Regions from separate parts of the Streptomyces sp. NPDC056580 genome, predicted to be linked through region 2. Evidence: riboswitches for the same ligand, from Rfam matches in the RefSeq annotation. Region 2 holds a riboswitch; each other region holds the start of a gene.
What was found. A riboswitch is a leader RNA that binds a small molecule or an ion and turns the genes downstream of it on or off. The one in region 2 is predicted to bind cyclic di-AMP.
Positions count from the first base shown of each region.

Region 1: linked by a shared signal. The riboswitch ahead of ACFQ9Z_RS36505 (M23 family metallopeptidase) and the one ahead of ACFQ9Z_RS22940 (C40 family peptidase) in region 2 are both predicted to bind cyclic di-AMP.
Region 3: linked by a shared signal. The riboswitch ahead of ACFQ9Z_RS31520 (transglycosylase family protein) and the one ahead of ACFQ9Z_RS22940 (C40 family peptidase) in region 2 are both predicted to bind cyclic di-AMP.

Region 1 is NZ_JBHTVE010000025.1:35,979-43,571, forward strand. It holds gene ACFQ9Z_RS36475 (SDR family NAD(P)-dependent oxidoreductase) at 241-1,020, shown strand; gene ribA (GTP cyclohydrolase II) at 1,075-1,719, opposite strand; gene ACFQ9Z_RS36485 (MarR family winged helix-turn-helix transcriptional regulator) at 1,857-2,396, opposite strand; gene ACFQ9Z_RS36490 (dihydrofolate reductase family protein) at 2,466-3,599, shown strand; tRNA gene ACFQ9Z_RS36495 (tRNA-Met) at 3,665-3,738, shown strand; gene ACFQ9Z_RS36500 (PP2C family protein-serine/threonine phosphatase) at 3,954-5,126, shown strand; cyclic di-AMP (ydaO/yuaA leader) riboswitch at 5,362-5,528, shown strand; gene ACFQ9Z_RS36505 (M23 family metallopeptidase) at 5,538-6,584, shown strand; gene ACFQ9Z_RS36510 (aldo/keto reductase) at 6,740-7,593, shown strand, end outside.
Region 2 is NZ_JBHTVE010000010.1:61,309-68,901, forward strand. It holds gene ACFQ9Z_RS22925 (esterase/lipase family protein) at 1-334, shown strand, start outside; gene ACFQ9Z_RS22930 (M23 family metallopeptidase) at 590-2,170, shown strand; gene pcrA (DNA helicase PcrA) at 2,251-4,731, opposite strand; cyclic di-AMP (ydaO/yuaA leader) riboswitch at 5,015-5,187, shown strand; gene ACFQ9Z_RS22940 (C40 family peptidase) at 5,195-6,316, shown strand; gene ACFQ9Z_RS22945 (hypothetical protein) at 6,523-6,762, shown strand; gene ACFQ9Z_RS22950 (hypothetical protein) at 6,786-7,139, opposite strand; gene ACFQ9Z_RS22955 (NlpC/P60 family protein) at 7,566-7,593, shown strand, end outside.
Region 3 is NZ_JBHTVE010000016.1:135,910-143,502, forward strand. It holds gene ACFQ9Z_RS31510 (cytochrome P450) at 1-914, shown strand, start outside; gene ACFQ9Z_RS31515 (transglycosylase family protein) at 1,063-2,106, shown strand; cyclic di-AMP (ydaO/yuaA leader) riboswitch at 2,282-2,454, shown strand; gene ACFQ9Z_RS31520 (transglycosylase family protein) at 2,459-3,166, shown strand; gene eno (phosphopyruvate hydratase) at 3,506-4,813, shown strand; gene ACFQ9Z_RS31530 (septum formation initiator family protein) at 4,936-5,412, shown strand; gene ACFQ9Z_RS31535 (DUF501 domain-containing protein) at 5,498-6,037, shown strand; gene ACFQ9Z_RS31540 (exopolyphosphatase) at 6,034-6,990, shown strand; gene ACFQ9Z_RS31545 (NAD(P)/FAD-dependent oxidoreductase) at 7,504-7,593, shown strand, end outside.

The sequences.
Region 1 (7,593 bases), on a different contig from region 2:
TCGTCGCCGGACGGGGCGGGTGGGACGGCGGCGAAGACGGCGGTGCCCGCCGCGAAGGCCGCCGGCAGCCGGACCGCGCGCTGCGGCCGGTACCCGGCGGCCCGGAGTCGAAGGCGGCCGGCAGGGCGGCGTGCCCCGCGTCCGCCACGCGTCTGCCGGTCACGCCGGCGGGGATGTCCCGGTGTCGCCCGACGGGTGGGGCGGTTCCGGGGACTTCGGTGTGGGGCCTAGGGTGCGGGGATGGGTTCGCGGGAGTATCTGTCGGAGCTGTTCTCGCTGGACGGCCTGGTCGCGGTGGTGACCGGGGGCAGTTCCGGCATCGGGCGGGCCGTCGCGGCGGCCCTGGCGCGGGCCGGGGCGAGCACGGTGGTCGTGGCGCGCGGTGAGGCGCGACTGGCGGCCACGGTGGACGAGTTGACGGCACACGGCTGCCGGGCGGCCTGGGTGGGCGCCGATCTGGGCACCCGCGACGGGGTGCGCGCGGCGGCCGAGGAGGCGGCCGGGGTGTTCGGGGAGCCCGACATCCTCGTCAACAGCGCCGGGATCAATCTGCGGCCCCCGATGGGCGAGCTGGGCGAGGACGTCTGGGACGCCACCATGGCGGTGAACCTGGAGGCGCCCTACCTGCTGGGACAGCGTTTCGGGCCCGGCATGGCCGAGCGCGGCTTCGGGCGGATCATCCACGTCACCTCCCAGCAGGCGCACCGCGCGTTCGTGCGGAGCGGCGCCTACGGCGTCTCCAAGGGTGCGCTGGAGTCGCTGGCCCGGTCGCAGGCGGAGGCGTGGTCGCCGTACGGCGTCACCTGCAACACGCTCGTGCCGGGGTTCGTCATGACGCCGCTGAACGCGCGTCTGTCGTCCGACCCGGAGCGGGTGGCGGCGCTCGCCGCGCGCACGATGACGGGCCGCAACGGCCTGGCCGAGGACTTCGCGGGCGCGGCGGTGTTCCTGGCGAGCCGTGCCTCCGCCTACGTCACCGGCCAGTCGGTCTTCGTCGACGGCGGCCTCTCCGTGCACTAGCGTCTCGCGCCGGGATCCCGCCGGGCCCCGGAGCCCGGCGCCGCCCGGCCCCGCTCAGCCGGCGCTCAGTTCCGGCAGGACGTCCAACTCGCCCAGCGGCAGCGTGTGCTGCGTCTGCAGGACCTTCGCGCGCAGGTAGCGGACGTTGTGGGCCGTGGTGAAGACACCGGTCGGCACCCGGTCCCGGACCAGGACGCCGAGGGAGCGCAACTGCTCCGCCTTGTCGGGGTTGTTGGAGAGCAGGTCCAGCTCCCTGACGCCGAGCGCGCCCAGCATCTGCGCGGCGGCCGTGTAGTCACGGGCGTCCTCCGGGAGACCCAGCGCGGCGTTCGCCTCGTAGGTGTCGAGGCCCTGGTCCTGGAGGGCGTAGGCGTCGAGCTTGTTGTAGAGGCCGATGCCGCGTCCCTCCTGACGGAGGTAGAGCAGTACGCCCCCGCGCTCGGCGATGCGCTCGACCGCCTCGCGCAGCTGCGGCCCGCAGTCGCAGCGGGCCGAGCCGAAGACGTCCCCGGTCAGGCACTCGGAGTGCAGCCGCACCAGTGGAACCGCCCCGGGCTCGCCGAGCACGAGGGCGACGTGCTCCCGGCCGTCGGCAAGTCCGTGGAAGGTGACCAGTTCGGCGTCGGCGCGGTAGCCGTCGTGGAAGTGCAGCGGCACCCGGACGCGGGCGCGCGGGGTGGCGGCGGGGGTGTCGGACATGCGGGCCTCCGGGTTCCGTCCCTTGGCATCTGCTTCAGATTTGAATCAGTAGCTCGGTCCGGGACACTACCTCATGCTTAAAAGTTCAAGCAATGCATTTCGCACGGTCTCACAGGGCCCCCGGGGCCGGACCGTGCTCAGGGGCGGGGCGGCTCCGGCGGCCGGCCGGAGCAGGGCGACGACCGCCGCCGCCACGGCACGTCCTCCGCCGCGGCCCCCGTCTCCTCGCCCTCCAGCACCCTGGCGACCCCGGCGCAGATCTCCTCGAGCTGCCCCACCTGCTCGGGTGTCAGCCGGTCGAACAGGGTGGCGCGGACCGTCTCGACGTGTCCGGGTGCCGTACGCTCCAGCACGGTCGTCCCCTCCGGGGTCAGCACCGCGAGGCTGCTGCGCCGGTCCCAGCGGCAGTTCTCCCGGCGCACCAGCCCGTCCCGCTCCAGCCTGGTCACCGCGTAGGTCAGCCGGCTGCGGGTGATCTTCAGCGTCTCGGCCAGGTCGGTCATGCGCAGTCGCCGGTCGGGGGCCTCGGAGAGGTTGGCCAGCACCGAGTAGAACAGGTGGGGCATGCCGGCCTCCTGCTGGAGCTGCCGGTCGATGGCGTCCTCCAGCAGCCGGGAGGCGGCGATGTAGGCGCGCCAGGCGCGCTGCTCCTCGGGAGTGAGCCAGCGGGTCGTCATGCCGCCAGTGTAGGTTTGTTTCAAACTTGAACCAAGGCTCCGCCGGGGTCTTCGCGAGGGAGCGCGCCGATGCCGTACCCGTACGTCCTGCTGTCCGCCGCCGTCTCCCTCGACGGCTGCCTGGACGACACCGGCCCCGACCGGCTGCTGCTCTCCAGCCCGGCCGACTTCGACCGGGTCGACGAGGTGCGGGCCTCGGCCGACGCCATCCTGATCGGCGCCGGCACCCTTCGCGCCGACAACCCCCGGCTCCTGGTCAACTCGCCCGAGCGCCGCGCCGCCCGGGTGGCCGCGGGCCGGCCCGAGTACCCGCTGAAGATCGCGGTCACCGCCTCCGGGGATCTCGACCCCGCCGCCGCCTTCTGGCACACCGGCGGGGAGAAGCTCGTGTACACCACGGACCGGGGCGCCGTACGGGCCGCCCGCGCCCTCGGCCGGACCGCCGACGTGGTCCCCCTCGGCCCCGCGCTCGACTGGCGGACCCTGCTGGAACACCTGCACGACGTGCGCGGGGTGCGGCGCCTGATGGTCGAGGGTGGCGGGACCGTCCACACCCAGCTCCTCCAGCAGGGCCTCGCCGACGAACTCCAGCTCGTCCTCGCCCCGCTGTTCGTCGGCGACCCGGCCGCCCCGCGCCTGTTCGGCCCGGGGGCGTACCAGGGCGGCCGGCTCCGGCTCACCGAGTCCCGCCGGATCGAGGACGTCGTCCTCATGCGCTACGAACCCACCGCCCCCGGCGCCGGCCCCTTGCCCGCCGCCGCCGACCGGCACTGGCTGGCCGCCGCCTGCGAGCTGGCCGCCCTGTGCCCGCCGTCCCGCACGGCGTTCAGCGTCGGCGCTGTGGTGGTGGCCGCCGACGGCACCGAGCTGGCCCGCGGCCACTCGCGCGAGGGCGGCGACCCGGTGGTGCACGCCGAGGAGGCGGCCCTGGCGAAGCTCGATCCCGCCGACCCGCGGCTGCCCGGCGCCACCGTCTACAGCAGCCTGGAGCCCTGCTCCCGCCGCGCCTCCCGGCCCGCGCCCTGCGCCGAACTGATCCTGCGCGCGGGCGTGCGCCGGGTGGTCACGGCCTGGCGCGAGCCGGACACCTTCGTGCCGGGCGCCGACGGCACCGGGGTGCTGGCGGCCGCCGGCGTGGACGTCGTCCTGCTGCCCGAGTACGAGGGTCAGGCCAAGGCGCCGAACGCCCATCTGCTGCCCTGAGCGGCGCCGCGCGGAAACGTGTGCGCGGACCACCCCGAACATGGCGTATGCTTGAGACACAACGACGCGGGGTGGAGCAGCTCGGTAGCTCGCTGGGCTCATAACCCAGAGGTCGCAGGTTCAAATCCTGTCCCCGCTACTGAAGGCCCAGGGCCGGGATCCAGTTCATGGATCCCGGCCCTGGGTGTTTTCCGCCGTGCTCCCGGCCGGGGCCGGAAAGGCCGCCTCACGAGTCGAGTGGCGTACGTCACAGCAGGTCATCCGCTCGGGCCACAGCAGTCGCCCGCCTCCCCTGGCCCCGCCACGCTGGTCGTACGTCGAGGACACGGGAGACCAGCAGTGCGCCCTGGTGAGGTGGAGGAGAATCCGTGCGCCAGGGCGGGGAGCCGGTCCCCCGGCGACCCCGCTCCGCACCCGGACCCCGGCACCGGCCGTACGCCCCGCCCGTCCGAGCGGGCCCGCCGCGCCGGCCCGCGCACCCTGCCGCGTGCCCTCTCCCCCCTGCTCATAGCCGGCGGCCTGCTGTACGACCTGCTCACCCCGCGCGCCTTCACCGCCGTGCCCTTCTTCACGGCCGCCCCGCTGGTCGCCGCGCCCCTGGCCTCGCTGCGCACCACGCTCCTCACCGGGCTGGCCGCGCTGGCCGCCACCTGCGTGATGCACGCCCGCTTCGGTCCGGGTCTGGGCGTCGACACCGTCACCCAGATGGTCACCGTGGCGACGGTCGCCCTGCTGGCCGCCGTCATCAACCGTGTCGTACGCCTCGGCGACCGGCGGCTCGCCTCCGTCCGGGAGATCGCCGAGGCCGCCCAGCGGGCCGTGCTGCCCGAGCCCGCCGCCCGCATCGCCGGCTTCGACATCGCGGCCCGCTACGAGGCGGCGCAGGAGGGGGCGTTCATCGGCGGCGACCTGTACGCGGTGCAGGACGGCCCGTACGGCGTGCGGCTGGTCGTCGGGGACGTGCGGGGCAAGGGCATCGGGGCGGTCGCCGCCGTCGCCGTGGTGCTCGGCGCGTTCCGGGAGGCCGCCGAGCAGGAGGCCACTCTGGAGGGGGTGGCCGGGCGGCTGGAGCGCGCCCTGGCCCGCGAGGGCGCCCGGCGCGACGGAGTCGAGGCCGCCGAGGGCTTCACCACCGCGGTCCTCGCCGAACTGCCGCCGGGGGAGGGGGTGGTGCGCATCGTCAACCGCGGCCATCCACCGCCCCTGCTGCTGCACGCCGACGGTACCCTGCGCGTCCTGGCCGCGGACGAACCCGCGCTGCCGCTCGGCATGGGCGACCTGGGCCGGTGGCCCGACCACGCGGCCCGGTACCGCTTCCCGGGCGGCGCCACCCTGCTGCTCCACACCGACGGCCTGTCCGAGGCCCGTGACGCCCACGGCCGGTTCTACGACCCGGTGCGCCGGCTCGCCGGGCGCCGCTTCCCCGACCCGCGCACACTGCTCGCCCGGCTCGCCGCGGAGGTCGGGCGGCACTCCGGGGGCGGCATGGCGGACGACATGGCGCTGCTGGCCGTCAGACGCCCCTGACGGAATGTGACCGAAAGTGATCGGACGACAGCCCTCCGCTTAGCGTCTGAGTCACCATCAAAAACGACGTGACTCATGGACGACGGTCAACTCGCCCGTTTTCCACCGGTCGTGCCGCCTACGTCCACCATGAAGCGCGTTAATGATCAAGCCGAACGGCTTGGAATCTCACAGGTGGGTCTATTAACGTTCGATAACGCAGCGCGGTCGTCCCAGCCGTCACAAGAGGCGGCTCCGTGCGCACGCGCCGAATCCCGCGAGGGAACCGGGGAACCACCACCTTGGGGTGAATCACGCGGATGCCACCGTGAACCGATCCGGTTCCCGGTACGTATACGCGCGTAGGAGACCTTCCTGCTCCGAACCCGTCAGCTAACCCGGTAGGCGGAGGAGGGAAAGGAGAACGCCCGCGTGGCGTCCAACCGGCCTGCCCCCGAGGCCCCGTTCGTGCCCGGCCAGCGTGACACCGAAACGTTCGGCTACGGCGGTTACCGCGCCGAAGAGGGCCCCTGGGAGGAGTGGAACCCCACCGAGGAGTCCATCCGCCCCGTACGCGGCCGGCACCGCGTCGCCAAGCAGCGCGGCGGCGGACTCGCCCGCAGCTCCACCGTCCTCGGCGTCGGCGTCATCGCGGCCGTCGGCGCGGGCGGCATGGCCAGCGCCCAGACCGGCAAGCCGCCGGTGTCCATCTCGATGCCGGACCTGCCCTCCGTCGGCTCCCTCTTCGACGACGGCCCCTCCGATGTGCCCAAGGCCACCGAGGCCTCGCTGAGCACGGTCGGCACCACCACCACCACCGCCGCCGGCGACCAGCAGGAAGCCTCCGACGCGGGCGAGACCCTGCGCAACCGGATCATGGCCCAGGCCGAGCAGCAGCAGAGCAGGGCCGACTCCAGGGCCGCTGCCGTCGCCGCGGCCGCCGCCGAGAAGCAGGCCGCCGAGGCGGCCGCCAAGGCGCAGAAGGAAGCCGCCGCCAAGGCCGCCGAGGCCAAGAAGGAGGCGGAGGCCGCGGCCGAGAAGAAGGCCGAGGAGGAGCGGCTGGCCGCGCTGGCCAAGCAGTACACGCTGCCGACCTCGTCGTACACGATCACCTCGACCTTCGGCCAGGCCGGCTCGATGTGGTCCTCCGGGTACCACACCGGCCTCGACTTCGCCGCGCCCACCGGCACCCTGATCAAGGCCATCCACAGCGGCACCGTCACCGAGGCGGGCTGGGCCGGTTCCTACGGCTACCGCACCATCCTCACCCTCGACGACGGCACCGAGCTCTGGTTCTGCCACCAGTCCTCGATCAGCGTCTCCGTCGGCCAGAAGGTCAGCACCGGCGACGTCATCGGCCGCGTCGGCGCCACCGGCAACGTCACCGGCCCGCACCTGCACCTCGAGGTCCACCCCGGCGGCGCCGCCACCGGCATCGACCCGATGGCGTGGCTTCGCGACAAGGGCCTCAACCCCTGAGCCCGGCCCGAGCCTCCTGACCCCGTCCGGCACCCCGAACCGCCTCCCCGGCGGCCCTGACTCCATCCCCCCGGCGTCAGGGCCGCCGGTCGCGTTCCGGCATCCGTCGCGCGGTTCCGGAATGAGCGGTACCGGATTGATCGTTGTAACAAGGCATGACTGTCCAACTGCGCAAACTCGGCTCCTCCGACCTCGAGGTCTTCCCGCTCGCCCTCGGCGGCAACGTCTTCGGCTGGACCGCCGACGAGAAGACCTCCTTCGACGTCCTCGACGCCTACACGGCGGCCGGCGGCAACTTCGTCGACACCGCCGACTCCTACTCGGCGTGGATCGAGGGCAACAAGGGCGGTGAGTCGGAGACCATCATCGGCAAGTGGGTCAAGGCCCGCGGCAACCGCTCCGACGTCGTCATCGCGACCAAGGTCAGCCAGCACCCGGAGTACCAGGGGCTGAGCGCGGCCAACATCAGGGCCGCCGCCGACGCCTCCCTGCGGCGCCTGGACACCGACTACATCGACCTCTACTACACGCACTTCGACAAGCCCGAGGTGCCGGTGGAGGAGATCGTCGGCGCCCTGGACGAGCTGGTGAAGGCGGGCAAGGTCCGCCAGATCGCCGCCTCCAACATCAGCCCGGAGCGGCTGCGGGCCTCCCTCGACTTCTCCGACCGGGAGGGCCTGGCCCGGTACGTCGCCCTCCAGCCCCACTACAACCTGGTCTCCCGCGACACCTACGAGGGGCCGCTGCAGGACCTCGCCGCCCGTGAGGGCCTCGCGGCGGTCCCGTACTTCTCGCTCGCCTCCGGCTTCCTGACCGGCAAGTACCGCCCCGGCACGACGGTCGACAGCGCCCGCGCCGGCTCGGCCGCCAAGCACCTGGAGTCCGAGCGCGGTCAGCGGGTGCTCACGGCCCTGGACGAGGTCGCCGCCGCCCACGACGTCCCGGTCGCCACGGTCGCCCTCGCCTGGCTGGCCGCCCAGCCGACGGTCACGGCTCCCATCGCCTCGGC
Region 2 (7,593 bases):
GCCGCACTCCGGAACCCGGGCCCTGCCCCTGGCGAGCGCGCACCCCATCGTGCGGCAGATGCGGCCCGGCTCCGAGGTGATCGAGGCGTTGGCCAGGCCGGCGCCCGGCTGTCGTACGCGCTTCGTCAGCTTCTGGAGCGACCTGGACTCCGTGATGGTCCCCCTGGAATCGGCCTGCATCGACCACCCCGACCTGGATGTGCGCAACATCCGCGTGACGGGCATCGGGCACCTCGCGCTGCCGGTGCACCCGGCCGTCGCGGTCGGCATACGGGAGGCCCTCGAGGCAGCGCCCACCGAGACCCGGCTCACCGACGGCGCGACGGTGGCCTGAGCGAAGCCGGCCGGCGGGGGGCGAACCGGGCCGAGCGGGCCAGGACAGAGCCGCCCCATCGGTTACCCAGAGTCACCCTGCATCGAACAGACCTCGAACACAACGCCAAAGTCGGGTTCACGACCCCCGAATCACGGCCGAATGCCCGTTTCCGGCCCACGCGAAACCGGCCGACGATTGTCGCGCCCGCGTACCGCCGGGTACAGTCGCCGCACTGCTCTGGCAGCCACTGTTGTCGAGGCGAAAGAGAAGTAGGTGAACGACCGTCACCCGTCGGGGACCATGACCACCCCGGCCCCGGCTTCCGACGCCTCCACCGGGCACTACGCCTACGGAACGCAGGAAGCCCACTACGACGACCTCACCACGTACGGCGGCTACGACGCCACCGGTTTCACGGCCACCACCAGCGGGACCGGCGCCTTCGCCACCGACCCGCTCTTCGGCAGCCTGCCGGGCGACGACCAGCACACCGGCGTCTACGACAGCACGCAGTGGCAGACCGGTACGGGCCAGTTCACGCAGCACGACCCGTACGCGGCCCAGCAGCACGCGGCCTACGACACGGGCGCGTACGACACCACCGCGTGGACGATCCCCGCGCAGGCCACGGGCGACGACTTCAGCGGCCAGTGGGACGCGAACGCCTGGCTGCAGCAAGACCAGTCCGCGGGCGCCGACCAGACCCAGCAGTGGCAGTGGGGCACCCAGGCCTACGACACCGCCGCGTACGACGCCACGCAGTGGAACTCCGACGGCACGCCCGTGCCGCACGAGCACCTCGCGGCGCCGCACGACCAGCCCGGTACGCCGCACGACCAGCACGCCGAGCGGTTCGCCCAGGCCGCCGGGACGGGCGAGTTCGCCGAGTATGCCGAGGGCGGCGAGTACCCCGAGGCCGGCGAGTATGCGGGCACCGGCGAGTACACCGGCGCCGCCGAGTTCGGCGAGTACGCCGAGACCGGTGAGTTCCCGGATGCGGGCACCGGGGACGGCGAGCCGGGCGACACGGGCGAGCTGCCCGCGGTGCCGGATCTGCTCGACGACCAGGAGGAGCCCGCTCCGGTGCCCGCGCCCCGCGCGGGCTCCCGCGGCGCGGCGCGTTCCCGGCGCCGTACGCCCCCCAAGCGCTCCGCACTGCTGACCATCGCCGTGCCCTCGGCCTGTGTGATGGGTGTCGCCGGCATCGCCGCCGCCTCCGTCGGCGGTCTGACCGACGACGGAGGCGACTCCTCCGTCACTGCCTCGGACGCGCAGTCGGTGAAGCCGTCCGTCGCCAACAGCAAGCTGGACACCCAGCTCAGGACGCTCTCCGCCGGCGCCGACGACTTCGCCGACCGGGCCAGCCGGACGCAGGAACGCATCGATCTCAAGACGCAGCAGGAGCTGCAGAAGAAGAAGGCCGCCGCCGAGGCCGCGCTCAAGGAGCGGCTGCGGCCCAAGTTCGCCATCCCGGTCCTGCAGAAGGGGCTCAGCGCCTACTTCGGCCAGGCCGGTGTGAACTGGATGTCCGTGCACACGGGCATCGACTTCCCGGTCTCGTACGGCACCACGGTGATGGCCGCGACCGACGGCGTCGTCTCCACCAAGTGGAACAGCGCCTACGGCAACATGATGATCGTGACGGCGAAGGACGGCACGGAGACCTGGTACTGCCACCTCTCCAGCTACCGGGTGGCCGCCGGTACCGCCGTCAAGGCCGGCCAGCCGATCGCCTACTCCGGCAACTCGGGCAACTCCACCGGCCCGCACCTGCACTTCGAGGTCCGCCCGGCCGGCGGGGCGGCCATAGACCCGCTGCCGTGGCTGCGCAGCCACGGACTGGACCCGAGCTGAGCCCCGGACGCACGCGAACGATGTGAGCCCTGCCGGTCCGGCGGGGCTCACATCGTTCGCGAAGCCGCTCGGCGGGCCGGCTAGAGCTTCTCGACGGGCGCGTACCGCAGCAGCAGCCGCTTCGGCTTGGCGTCCCCGAAGTCGATCGTCGCCTCGGCGTTGCCGCCGGTGCCCTTGACCGCGACGACCGTGCCGAGGCCGAACTGGTCGTGCGTGACCCGGTCCCCGACGGCCAAGGCGACCACCGGCTTCTCGGCCGTGCGCCGGGTGGCGAACCCGGACGCGCCCGACGCCGCGGAGCGGGAGCGGGAGGAGGACAGCGACGCCGCGATCCCGGCGGCGGGCCCGGAGGACACCGGCGCCGCGGCTCCGGTCCGCTTCCACTCCAGGTGGGCGGCCGGGATCTCCTCCAGGAAGCGGGAGGGCGGGTTGTACGACGGCTGGCCCCAGGCGCTGCGCATCGCCGACCGGGTGAGGTACAGCCGCTCCCGCGCGCGCGTGATGCCCACGTACGCCAGGCGCCGTTCCTCCTCCAGTTCCTTGGTCTGGCCGAGGGCGCGCATGTGCGGGAAGACGCCGTCCTCCATGCCGGTCAGGAAGACCACCGGGAACTCCAGGCCCTTGGCGGTGTGCAAGGTCATCAGGGTGATGACGCCGTCGCCGTCCTCCTCGTCCGGGATCTGGTCGGAGTCGGCGACCAGCGCGACCTGTTCCAGGAAGTCGGCCAGCGTGCCCGCCTCCCCCTCCGCGCGTTCCTGCTCGAACTCCAGGGCCACCGCGGCGAGTTCCTGCAGGTTCTCGATGCGGGTCTCGTCCTGCGGGTCGGTGGAGTTCTGCAGCTCGGCGAGGTAGCCGGTCCGTTCGAGTATGGCCTCCAGCACGGTCGCCGGTCCGGCGCCGGACTCCACGATGGTCCGCAGGTCCTCCATCAGCGTGTTGAACCGCTTGACCGCGTTGGTGGAGCGCGCGGCCATGCCGTAGGCCTCGTCCACACGCTTGAGCGCCTGCGGGAAGCTGATCTTCTCGCGCTGGGCGAGGGCGTCGATCATCGCTTCGGCGCGCTCTCCGATGCCGCGCTTGGGCACGTTGAGGATGCGGCGCAGCGGCACGGAGTCCTCGGGGTTGGCGAGGACGCGCAGGTAGGCCAGGACGTCCCGGACCTCCTTGCGCTCGTAGAAGCGGACGCCGCCGACGACCTTGTAGGGCAGGCCGACTCGGATGAAGACCTCTTCGAAGACACGGGACTGGGCGTTCGTGCGGTAGAAGACGGCGACGTCCCCCGCCTTCGCGTCGCCCGCGTCGGTGAGGCGGTCTATCTCGTCGGCGACGAACTGGGCCTCGTCGTGCTCGGTGTCGGCGACGTAGCCGGTGATCCGCGCGCCCTGGCCGGCGTTGGTCCACAGGTTCTTCGGGCGGCGGGACTCGTTGCGCTCGATGACCGCGTTGGCGGCGGACAGGATGGTCTGCGTGGAGCGGTAGTTCTGCTCCAGCAGGATCGTCGTCGCGTCCGGGTAGTCCTCCTCGAATTGGAGGATGTTGCGGATCGTCGCGCCCCGGAAGGCGTAGATCGACTGGTCCGCGTCACCCACCACGCACAGCTCGGCGGGCGGCAGGTCGTACTCGCCGGGCGGTGCGTCCTCGTCGTGCTGCCCGGTGCCCACCAGCTCGCGGACCAGGGCGTACTGCGCGTGGTTGGTGTCCTGGTACTCGTCGACCAGGACGTGCCGGAAGCGGCGGCGGTAGTGCTCGGCCACGTCCGGGAAGGCGCGCAGCAGGTTGACCGTGGTCATGATCAGGTCGTCGAAGTCCAGCGCGTTGGCCTCGCGCAGTCTCGACTGGTAGAGCGCGTAGGCCTGGGCGAGGGTCTTCTCGAAGCCGTCGGTGGCCTGGGCGGCGAAGTCCTCCTCGTCGATCAGCTCGTTCTTCAGGTTGCTGATCTTGGCGCTGAAGGACTTCGGCGGGAAGCGCTTGGGATCGAGGTCGAGGTCGCGGCAGACCAGGGCCATCAGGCGCTTGGAGTCGGCGGCGTCGTAGATCGAGAAGGACGACGTGAAGCCGAGCTTCTTCGACTCGCGGCGCAGGATGCGCACGCACGCGCTGTGGAAGGTCATCACCCACATCGCGTTGGCGCGCGGGCCGACGAGCTGCTCGACCCGCTCCTTCATCTCGCCCGCGGCCTTGTTGGTGAAGGTGATCGCGAGGATCTGCCCCGGGTGCACGTCGCGCGCGGCGAGCAGGTGGGCGATGCGGTGGGTGAGGACGCGCGTCTTGCCGGAGCCGGCGCCGGCCACGATGAGCAGCGGCGAGCCGGCGTGGACGACCGCGGCGCGCTGGTTGTCGTTGAGCCCCGCCAGCAGCGCGTCCGCGTCGATCACGGGACGCGGGGCGCCGTCGCGGTAGTGGGCGTCCCGGTCCGGCGGCACGTCGAACTTCCCGCCGAACAGATCGTCCGGAAGGGGCTCCGGGGCGTGATCGTCCTCGGGCGGCGGCGGGGGCTCCTCCGCGTGCCCGCGAGGGGCCTGGAGGTCCGCCAGGAAGCTGTCGTCAAAGAGGCTGCTCATCGCTCTACGAGTCTAGGGGCCCGCACCGACAACCGGTCCCGACAGCGGAAAGTCGGCGCCCGTGAGGTGCGCGACAGGACACGGCAGCGGCACGCCGGCAACCTCGCCACGGGCGCGGCCGGGCCGCTCACCCTGCGGAAGCGCCTTGTCACGCCGGTGTGAGACTTGCCCGGGGGCACGGAAATGTATCGGACATATGGCACGGCAACCTTCACAGGAGTCACACGAGTTGGCTAGGTTGCCGTCAGGCCGCACGACCCCTACCGGCGAACCTCGCCGGGCCGCGCGGCCTCCGCCGAGTCCGGTGCGCCCCTTCGCGGCGGCCGGAGCCGGGGACCCACCGATCCTGGGGTGAATCGGCCGACTCCCGCCCGGGACGACGCCGTAGGGCAACCCTTCCGAACCACCCGCCCGAACCCGACAGCTAACCCGGTAGGCGGCACGTTGGAAGGAGTCGCCTCCCTTGGCGTCGCACCGCAAGCCGGGTCCCCCGGGGGCCCGTGGGACGGGCATCCGCACCCCTGTCCTGGCCACCGCCGCGCTCACCTCCGTGGCCGTCCTGTCCCAGACGGCCGGGGCCGCACCGGCCTCCGCGTCCGCCCCCGCGGGCGACGCCAGGCCGAGCGCGGAGGAGATCGAGAAGAAGATCGACGAGCTGTACCGCAGGGCGGATCCGGAGGAGGAGCCGGCGGCCGTGCAGCGGGGACGCGCCGAGACCCCGCGCCCGGAGGCCGTACGGCGTCCGGGACTGTTCAGCAAGGCCCGCGAGGGACTGGTTCCGTTCACCGCGGCACCTGAGACGGCCACCTCGCTGCTCGCCGATTTCCCGGAGGACCACTTCGCCCAGAGCCGGCTGATGAACCGGCTGGCCTCCCGGGTGAAGGGTGCCTCCGAGCGCGGGAAGCCCCCCGCCCCCGCGGCCGCCGACGCCCCTGAGGCGTCCGAGGCGCCGGCCGCGGCGTCGTACGACGTGAAGACGGCCAAGGCGGCCGTCCAGCACAAGCTCGCGACGGCGCGCGCGCTCCTGACCCACCTCACGGCACCGGTCACGGCACCGGACCCCGCACCGGTTCCGGCTGCGGTTTCCGCTCCGGCGCGGGCGCGGGCTCGGGCTCTGACTCCGGCCGGATCCTCGGCCCCGACGCCGGCTTCCGCCCCCGTCACGGAACAGGCGCGCTCCGCCGCGCCGCCGGTGAGCGTGCCGCCCGTCGTCCCGCCGGCGCCCGTCACCAAGGCCGAGAAGGCCATCGCCTTCGCCCGCGCGCAGATCGGCAAGCCGTACGTCGCCGGTGCCAGCGGACCCGGCTCCTACGACTGCTCCGGGCTCACCCAGGCCGCCTGGAAGGCCGCCGGCGTCACCCTGCCGCGTGCCGCACGTGACCAGGCCGCCATGGGCACCACCGTCCCGCTCGCCGAAGCCCGCCCGGGTGACCTGGTCTTCTTCGGCGACGACAGCAGCCATGCGGGCCTCCTCACCGGCGACGGGACGATGATCCACGCCCCGCGGCCCGGTGCGTACGTCCGCGAGGAGCCGGTCCACCTGTACGGCGAGCCGGTCGCCCACCGGGTGGTGCGCCCGGCCTGACGGTGCTCTTTTCGGGCCCCACGCGCGCGTGCCCCACGGGCGACCGCGCTGCCGCCGCCTGGCATCGGGCGCATGCCCGTGCCCGGCTTCTCCGGTCGGCGCACGTGGTGGCAGGGGCGTCCGACGGCGGCGGGAGCCGCCGTCATGGCGAGCGGCATCGTGTCGGTGGGCCTGCATCTGACCGGTTCCGAGGCGGTTTCCCAGGCGTGGCCCTGCTGGTCGCCGAGGCGGCCAGGCCGCGGCTGCGTTACGACGTGCGGCGGTGGTCGACGGTGTTCCCGGTGGGCAGGACGGCCACGTCGACCCTGTCGGCCGGGACGGCCCCGGCCCTCGGGTGGCTGAAGCAGCCCGGCCAGGCGCCGGTGTGGCTGGCGGTGGCGCTGTGCCTGGTGGTCGCGGCAGGCGCGGTGCACGCGGCCCGCACCGGCCTCCTCAGGGCGGGCTGAGCCTCACGGCCACAGCACGGGCATCATGTCCACAGCACGGCGATGAAGATGTTCACCACGGTCAGCAGACCCACGAGCCCGAAAACGCGCTTGTCCACCTTCTCCTCGTCGCGCTGGACGTAGACCAGCGCGAGGATCACGATCAGCAGGGCCAGCTTCACGCCGATCTTGACGGTGTTGACGTGGTGGCCGTCGGCCTCGTTGAGCCCGACCAGGGCCACGCCGGTGACCAGCATGGTGAACGCGCCGTGCAGCATTCCCGGGACGAACCGGGCCGTGCCCTGGCCCATCGCCTTCATCTGGGTGAGGAAACCGCCGAGCAGCGCGGCGATGCCGATGATGTGCAGGCCGACGAAGAGATGGATGAGTACGTCCATGACCCCGGAGCCTAATGAGGGGGTCCCAGGCGGCCGGCCACCGGGCCCGTCCCACGACCCGGAACCGGCGCGGATGATCTTGCATATATGCGCCGCATAGCACCACAGGGTTCCCGCGGGCCCCGTGACGCGCGCTTCGGTCACTACGGAGCGTCAAGGCGGCAGCCATAGCTCGGCGAGGCGATCACGGACTCGCTCAGCCCGGTCCGTCTCGGTCAGTTCCGTACAGTGCGTTACCGGGCTGTCACAATGCGGCCTAACGTCCTCCCCCAGGTGACCGGCTTCCCACCGCCGTCCGGGCCAGGGGCGGCCGCCGGCCGCCTCCGCCGAGAAAGGTCCGGCGGCGGCCCGTTCCCCTGTGCGGGCCGCCGCCGGACACACCGACCTCTCGGCCGCAGAGGTCCATGGAAGGACGTGACGGTCCAGGTGGCAGCGCACCGAAAGCCCCGACAGC
Region 3 (7,593 bases), on a different contig from region 2:
GCGTGCAGGAGCTGACCGACGACCTGATCGACCGGTTCGCCAGGACGGGCTCCGCCGACCTCATCCACGAGTTCGCCTTCCCGCTGCCCATCTACGCTATCTGCGACCTGCTCGGCGTCCCGCGCGAGGACCAGGACGACTTCCGCGACTGGGCCGGCATGATGATCAGGCACGGGGGAGGGCCGCGCGGCGGGGTCGCGCGGTCGGTGAAGAAGATGCGCGGCTACCTCGCCGAGCTGATCCACCGCAAGCGTGCGGCGCTGCCGGCCGAGCCCACCCCGGGGGAGGACCTGATCTCCGGCCTCATCCGCGCCTCCGACCACGGTGAGCACCTCACCGAGAACGAGGCCGCCGCGATGGCCTTCATCCTCCTGTTCGCCGGCTTCGAGACGACCGTCAACCTCATCGGCAACGGCACCTACGCCCTGCTCACCCACCCCGGACAGCGCCGGCGGCTGCAGGACTCCCTGGCCCGCGGCGAACAGGGCCTGCTGGAGACCGGCGTCGAGGAACTGCTGCGCTACGACGGCCCGGTCGAGCTGGCAACGTGGCGGTTCGCCACCCGGCCGCTCACTCTCGGCGGGCAGGAGATCGCGGCCGGCGACCCGGTGCTCGTCGTCCTGGCCGCCGCCGACCGGGACCCGGAGCGGTTCGCCGGCCCGGACGTCCTCGACCTCGCCCGCGGGGACAACCAGCACCTCGGCTACGGCCACGGCATCCACTACTGCCTGGGCGCCCCACTCGCCCGCCTGGAGGGCCGGACCGCACTCGCCACGCTGCTCACCCGCCTGCCCGACCTGCGGCTCGCGGCCGATCCGGCCGATCTGCGCTGGCGCGGCGGGCTCATCATGCGCGGGCTGCGCACCCTGCCCGTGGAGTTCACCCCGGCCACGGAAAAGGTCGTACGACCTTGAACATGACGGGCGTTCAACTTCGTGATCTTCATGTGATCTGCGCGGCATGAACTTGTGACAAGTGATCGTGTGCCTATACGTTCACCCATCAGCGCGGCCCGAGCACCATGCGCCGCGCCGGTCCCGTTGTCGCACGAAAGGCTTCCGCATGCTCTCCGGGAACGGTCGTCACCGTCGCCCCCGTCAGGCTCCGGCTCTTCTCGTCGCGGCCGGAGTGACCGGCTCAGCCATCGCCATCCCGCTCCTCGGCGCCGCGAGCGCCAACGCGGCCGACGGCACCACCTGGGACAAGGTGGCCGAGTGCGAGAGCGGCGGCTCCTGGAGCGCCGACACCGCCAACGGCTACTACGGCGGACTGCAGATATCCCAGGAGGACTGGGCCGCCTACGGCGGCACCGAGTTCGCCGCCACCGCCGACCTGGCCAGCCGCTCGCAGCAGATCGCCGTCGCCGAGAGGATCCTCGCCGACAAGGGCACCACGCCCTGGGCCACCTGCGCCCTGCTCTCCGGCCTGACCTCCGACTCCGGGTCCCTGAACGTCGACACGGGCGTCGGAGGCTCCGGGAAGTCCGACACGGGCAAGCCGGACTCCGGCGACGAATCCGGCTCCACGGACCCGTCCGGTTCCGCCGGTGACTCCGAATCATCCGGTCTGCCGGACTCCTCCTCGTCCGGCACCCCCTCGTCCGACCCCTCCTCGGACGCGGCCGGCAAGACGTCCTCGGACGCGGGCAAGCACACCGGCTCCCAGAAGCAGGACAAGGGTGCGAACACCCCCGATCCCGGCGAATCCACCTCCCCGCGCGTCGGGGGGTCGCAGGCGAGCGAGTCCGCGACTACCGACCCTGTCGAGGAGGAGTCGGACAATTCGTTGCAGGCGGGCGGTTCTTGGAGCCTCGTCGACACCGGGGCGCTCGGTAGTGGCGGACGTCACCGCGGTGAAAGTGCGGACGAAAGCGTGACAAACGGTCAGGAGGTCGCCTCGTCGGGCAAACACGCCTCCGGGGGTGCGGACACCTACACGGTCCGCCAGGGCGACACCCTCGCCTCCATCGCCGACTCCCTTCACGTGGACGGCGGATGGCACCGTCTGTACACGCTGAACGAGAAGGCGGTCGGCGGCGACCCGGACAACATCTCCGCCGGTCAGACCCTGGTAGTCGGTAACGAAACGGGCGAAAAGCAGGGGTAGTTGACGCCCGGATTGATCACTGATGTCCGTTTCGGTGAAAGTGTGGGATGAGTCTCAGAAGCCCTGATCGTCTTTGAAATTCCGTCGATCACGTGTCTACGGTCGTGACTGCTCGTCACCACGAGCCCCGGCTGTCGCAACGCCGAATCCTGCCAGCGGCCGCCCGGGAACAGTCGTCGCGCAAGCGCCGTAGGCAGGAGCGGGGGACCCAAGGTAAGTGCCGGAACGGCCGTCAGCGCCGGAACCGGCTAGGGGTGGAGCCGCGGCCCGCGAGAGCGGGCACGCGGCCGGGCAACTCAACCGGCCCGAACCCGACAGCTCACCTCGCAGGCGTCGGTGAGGGGATCCATCCATGCTGTTCTCCAGCAAGGGCAAGCACCGTCGTCCGTCCAAGGCCACCCGGGCCATCGCGCTCGCCGGTGTGACCGGCGCCGCCGTCGCCGCCCCGCTGATGGCGGCCGGCAACGCCTCCGCCGCCACCACCTCCGAGTGGGACGCGGTCGCCCAGTGCGAGTCCGGTGGCAACTGGTCCATCAACACCGGCAACGGCTACTACGGCGGTCTGCAGTTCTCCGCCTCCACCTGGGCCGCCTACGGCGGCACGCAGTACGCCGCGCAGGCCAACCAGGCGGGCAAGGCCCAGCAGATAGCCGTCGCCGAGAAGGTCCTCGCCTCCCAGGGCAAGGGCGCCTGGCCGGTGTGCGGCAAGGGCCTTTCGGGCACCCCCTACAACGGTTCCGCCCCGAGCGGCTCCTCGCAGGGCACCTCCTCGCAGGGCACCTCCTCGGGCGGCACCGCCACCCGCTCCACCGACCAGCAGGCCGCCTCCCGCTCCAGCGAGCGGCCGGCCGCGAGCGCCAAGAAGACCGTCACCACCCCGACCGGCAAGAAGGTCAAGAAGGGCGACGGCGAGTACAAGGTGGTCAAGGGCGACACCCTCGGCACCATCGCCGACAAGCACCACGTCCAGGGCGGCTGGCAGAAGCTCTTCGAGCTGAACAAGGACATCGTCGACGACGCCGACCTCATCTACCCGGGCCAGCAGCTCCACCTGAAGTGACACCTGGCTCCTGACGGAACCACAGTGCCCTCACAAGGCCGTCCCCCAAGCAGAACGCCTCGTGAGGGCCGTTCCTCCCGTCCCCCACGGGCTCCCCGCCCCGGTGCGTTCTCCCCCGTACGCACCGGGGTGGGGCTGTTTTCGTCCCCGCTCTCGCCGGGCGTGTTCGCGGTACCCCGCCCGGACCCCTTTGTTCCGGGCAGGAACAATGGGTACCGTCTCCTTGTCCACGGGGCGGTCGGTCGGTGGCCGACGCCCCCTGGACGGTTAGGCTCTAGTCGCAAGGCGCAGCCGTGAGGCAGCCCGCCCCGCACTTCCAGCGTCACATCCAAGAAGGAGATGCTCGTGCCGTCCATCGACGTCGTCGTAGCCCGGGAAATCCTGGACTCCCGAGGCAACCCCACGGTCGAGGTCGAGGTCGGCCTCGACGACGGCAGCACGGGTCGTGCCGCCGTTCCGTCCGGTGCCTCCACCGGTGCCTTCGAGGCCATCGAGCTCCGTGACGGCGACCCCAACCGCTACCAGGGCAAGGGCGTCGAGAAGGCCGTCCTCGCCGTCATCGAGCAGATCGGCCCGGAGCTGGTCGGCTACGACGCCACCGAGCAGCGCCTGATCGACCAGGCCATGTTCGACCTGGACGCCACCGACAACAAGGGCTCGCTCGGCGCCAACGCCATCCTCGGCGTCTCCCTCGCCGTCGCGCACGCCGCCTCCGAGGCCAGCGACCTGCCGCTGTTCCGCTACCTGGGCGGCCCGAACGCGCACCTGCTGCCGGTGCCGATGATGAACATCCTGAACGGCGGCTCGCACGCCGACTCCAACGTGGACATCCAGGAGTTCATGATCGCGCCCGTGGGCGCCGAGTCCTTCTCCGAGGCCCTGCGCTGGGGCACCGAGGTCTACCACACCCTGAAGAAGGTCCTGAAGAGCAAGGGCCTGTCCACCGGCCTCGGCGACGAGGGCGGCTTCGCCCCGAACCTCGGCTCCAACCGCGAGGCCCTCGACCTCATCCTGGAGGCGATCAAGGAAGCCGGTTACGCGCCCGGCGAGCAGATCGCCCTCGCGCTCGACGTCGCCGCCTCCGAGTTCTACAAGGACGGCAAGTACCTCTTCGAGGGCAAGGACCGCTCCGCCGCCGAGATGACGGAGTACTACGAGGAGCTCGTCGCGGCCTACCCGCTCGTCTCCATCGAGGACCCGCTGTTCGAGGACGACTGGGCCGGCTGGAAGGTCATCACCGACAAGCTCGGCGACAAGGTCCAGCTCGTCGGCGACGACCTGTTCGTCACCAACCCCGAGCGCCTCGCCCGCGGCATCGACGAGGGCGCCGCCAACGCGCTGCTGGTCAAGGTGAACCAGATCGGCTCGCTGACCGAGACCCTGGACGCCGTGGAGCTGGCCCAGCGCAACGGCTACAAGTGCATGATGTCCCACCGCTCCGGCGAGACCGAGGACGTCACCATCGCCGACCTGGCCGTCGCCACCAACTGCGGCCAGATCAAGACCGGCGCCCCGGCCCGCTCCGAGCGCGTCGCCAAGTACAACCAGCTCCTGCGCATCGAGGAGATCCTGGACGACGCGGCGGTGTACGCCGGCCGCAGCGCGTTCCCGCGCTTCCGCGGTCACACCGAGGTCTCCAAGGGCTGACCCCCACCGGGCCGATCCGAACCGGACGGCCGGGTTGTCAGCCAGTCGTACGTACGTCCCCGTACCCGGTCCCGTACCGTGTGCGGGGACGTACGCACGTGGAAGGGGAGGCGGAGAGCCAGATGGCCGTCAAGGACCGGGACCGTTTCTCCACCGCGACCAGGCTGCGCGCGCTCGGCGAGCAGACCGCGGCCAGGGTCTACCGCTCCCAGACCAAACGGCAGGCCCGCCGCTCCCGGCTCACCGGCCGCGCGGCCCTGCTGGCTCTGGTGCTGTGCTCGATGATCGTCGCCCTCGCCTACCCGATGCGGCAGTACGTCTCCCAGCGCGCCCAGATCTCGGACCTCCAGCGGGAGCGGGAACAGGCCAGGCAGCGCGTCGAACAGCTGCGTGACCTCAAGGCGCGCTGGCAGGACGACGCCTACGCCGAGCAGCAGATCCGGCGCCGGCTGCACTACGTGATGCCCGGGGAGACCGGCTACGTCGTCGTCGACCCGGGCGCGGCCAAGCAGTCCCGCGCGGACCTCCGGGCCGCCCGCCGGCCCTGGTACGCCAACGTCTGGGACGGGGTCGACAAGGCCGACGCCGCCGGCCGGTGACCCGTCCTCCCCGGCCGGCCACCGGCCGCCACCAGCAACCGGCCCGCGGGCCGGCCACCGACAGAAAGCCACTCTGAAAGCAGTCATGGAAACGCCTCCGCCGCCCACTTCGCGCTCCGAGCCCACCGACGCGGACGTAGCGGCCTTCAAGCAGCAGCTGGGCCGTCCGCCGCGGGGCCTGCGGGCCATCGCGCACCGCTGCCCCTGCGGCCAGCCGGACGTCGTGGAGACGGCGCCCCGGCTGCCCGACGGCACGCCCTTCCCGACGACGTACTACCTCACGTGCCCGCGCGCCAACTCCGCGATCGGCACGCTGGAGGCCAACGGCGTCATGAAGGAGATGACCGAGCGGCTGGCGGCCGACCCGGAGCTGGCCGCCGCCTACCGGGCCGCCCACGAGGACTACATCCGGCGCCGGGACGAGATCGAGGTGCTGGCGGGCTTCCCGAGCGCCGGCGGCATGCCGGACCGGGTGAAGTGCCTGCACGTGCTGGTGGCCCACTCGCTGGCCGCCGGACCGGGCGTGAACCCGCTCGGCGACGAGGCGATCGCGATGCTCCCCGAGTGGTGGAGCAAGGGACCGTGCGTGACACCGTGCGAGCCGGCCGGGGAGGACGACAAGTGACCCGCGTGGCCGCCGTCGACTGCGGTACGAACTCCATCCGGCTGCTGGTCGCCGACGCCGATCCGGCGACCGGTGAACTCGTGGAGCTGGACCGGCGGATGACGATCGTGCGGCTCGGCCAGGGGGTCGACCGCACCGGCCGGCTCGCCCCCGAGGCGCTGGAGCGGACCTTCGCCGCCTGCCGCGAGTACGCCGGGGTCATCAAGGAGCACGGCGCGGAGCGGATCCGCTTCGTGGCCACCTCCGCCTCCCGCGACGCCGAGAACCGGGACGAGTTCGTGCGCGGTGTGGTCGACATCCTCGGCGTCGAGCCCGAGGTCATCACCGGCGACCAGGAGGCCGAGTTCTCCTTCACCGGCGCGACCAGCGAGCTCAAGGGCCGCGACGACCTGCCCGGCCCCCGCCTCGTCGTGGACATCGGCGGCGGCTCCACCGAGTTCGTCGTCGGCGACGACCACGTGCGGGCCGCGCGGTCGGTGGACATCGGCTGCGTGCGGATGACCGAACGGCACCTGGTGCACGAGGGCGAGGTCACCGATCCGCCCACCGAGGAGCAGATCGCCGCCATGCGGGCGGACATCGAGGCCGCCCTCGACCTCGCCGAGCGGACGGTCCCGCTGCGCGAGGCGCGCACCCTGGTCGGCCTGGCCGGCTCGGTCACCACGGTGTCGGCGATCGCCCAGGAACTGCCCGAGTACGACTCCGAGCGCATCCACCACTCCCGCGTCACCCGCGAGCGCGTCCGCGAGATCACGAACGCGCTGCTGCACTCCACGCACGCCGAGCGCGCGGCGATCCCGGCCATGCACCCGGGACGTGTCGACGTGATCGGAGCCGGCGCCCTCGTCCTGCTCGCGATCATGGAGCGGATCGGGGCCGAGGAGGTCGTCGTCAGTGAGCACGACATCCTCGACGGGATCGCCTTCAGCGCGGCTGAGACCCCGGCGTCGTAGCCCGGGGCGGTGCGCGAGCGGACGCCGACGGCCCCGTGCCGCCGGCGTCCGCGGTCCGGCACCCCTTCCAGGGGCTCTGCCCACCTCTTTGCTACTGGCGAGTAGCCTCTGTTGAGCAGCTCGGATAACGTGTGAGCGAGCCGTTCGCCGCCTCCGGTGACATCCCGTCGGCAAAGTTCGTGAAGTTCTTCACAAGAGATTCCGTCCCGTACGGCCGGGAAACGGGGCCGGTTGGCCCTTCCGGGGGTCGATCTCCTGTTTGAACATGTTCAGGTGGCGGACGCACGAGAGGTTCGGAGGGGGCGTTCCAGGGGTGTTTCCGGCCCCTCGCGGACGCCCTGAATCGGCAGAGAGGCAGCTCACGCGGCCTTGACAACGGGTCAGACCGTCCAGCGGTTCCACTCTCGCGACATGAACTGCGTCACGCGGGCCGCGGAGTTTAGCACAGGGTGTGTCAGAGCTTGTGAAGGGGCGCACGAGCAACCCCCCTGAGGCGGGTGGATACTCGATGCCATGAGCACCACGGAGCGTCCCAGGATCCTCGTAGTAGGCGGTGGGTACGTAGGCCTGTACGCAGCTCGGCGCATCCTCAAGAAGATGCGC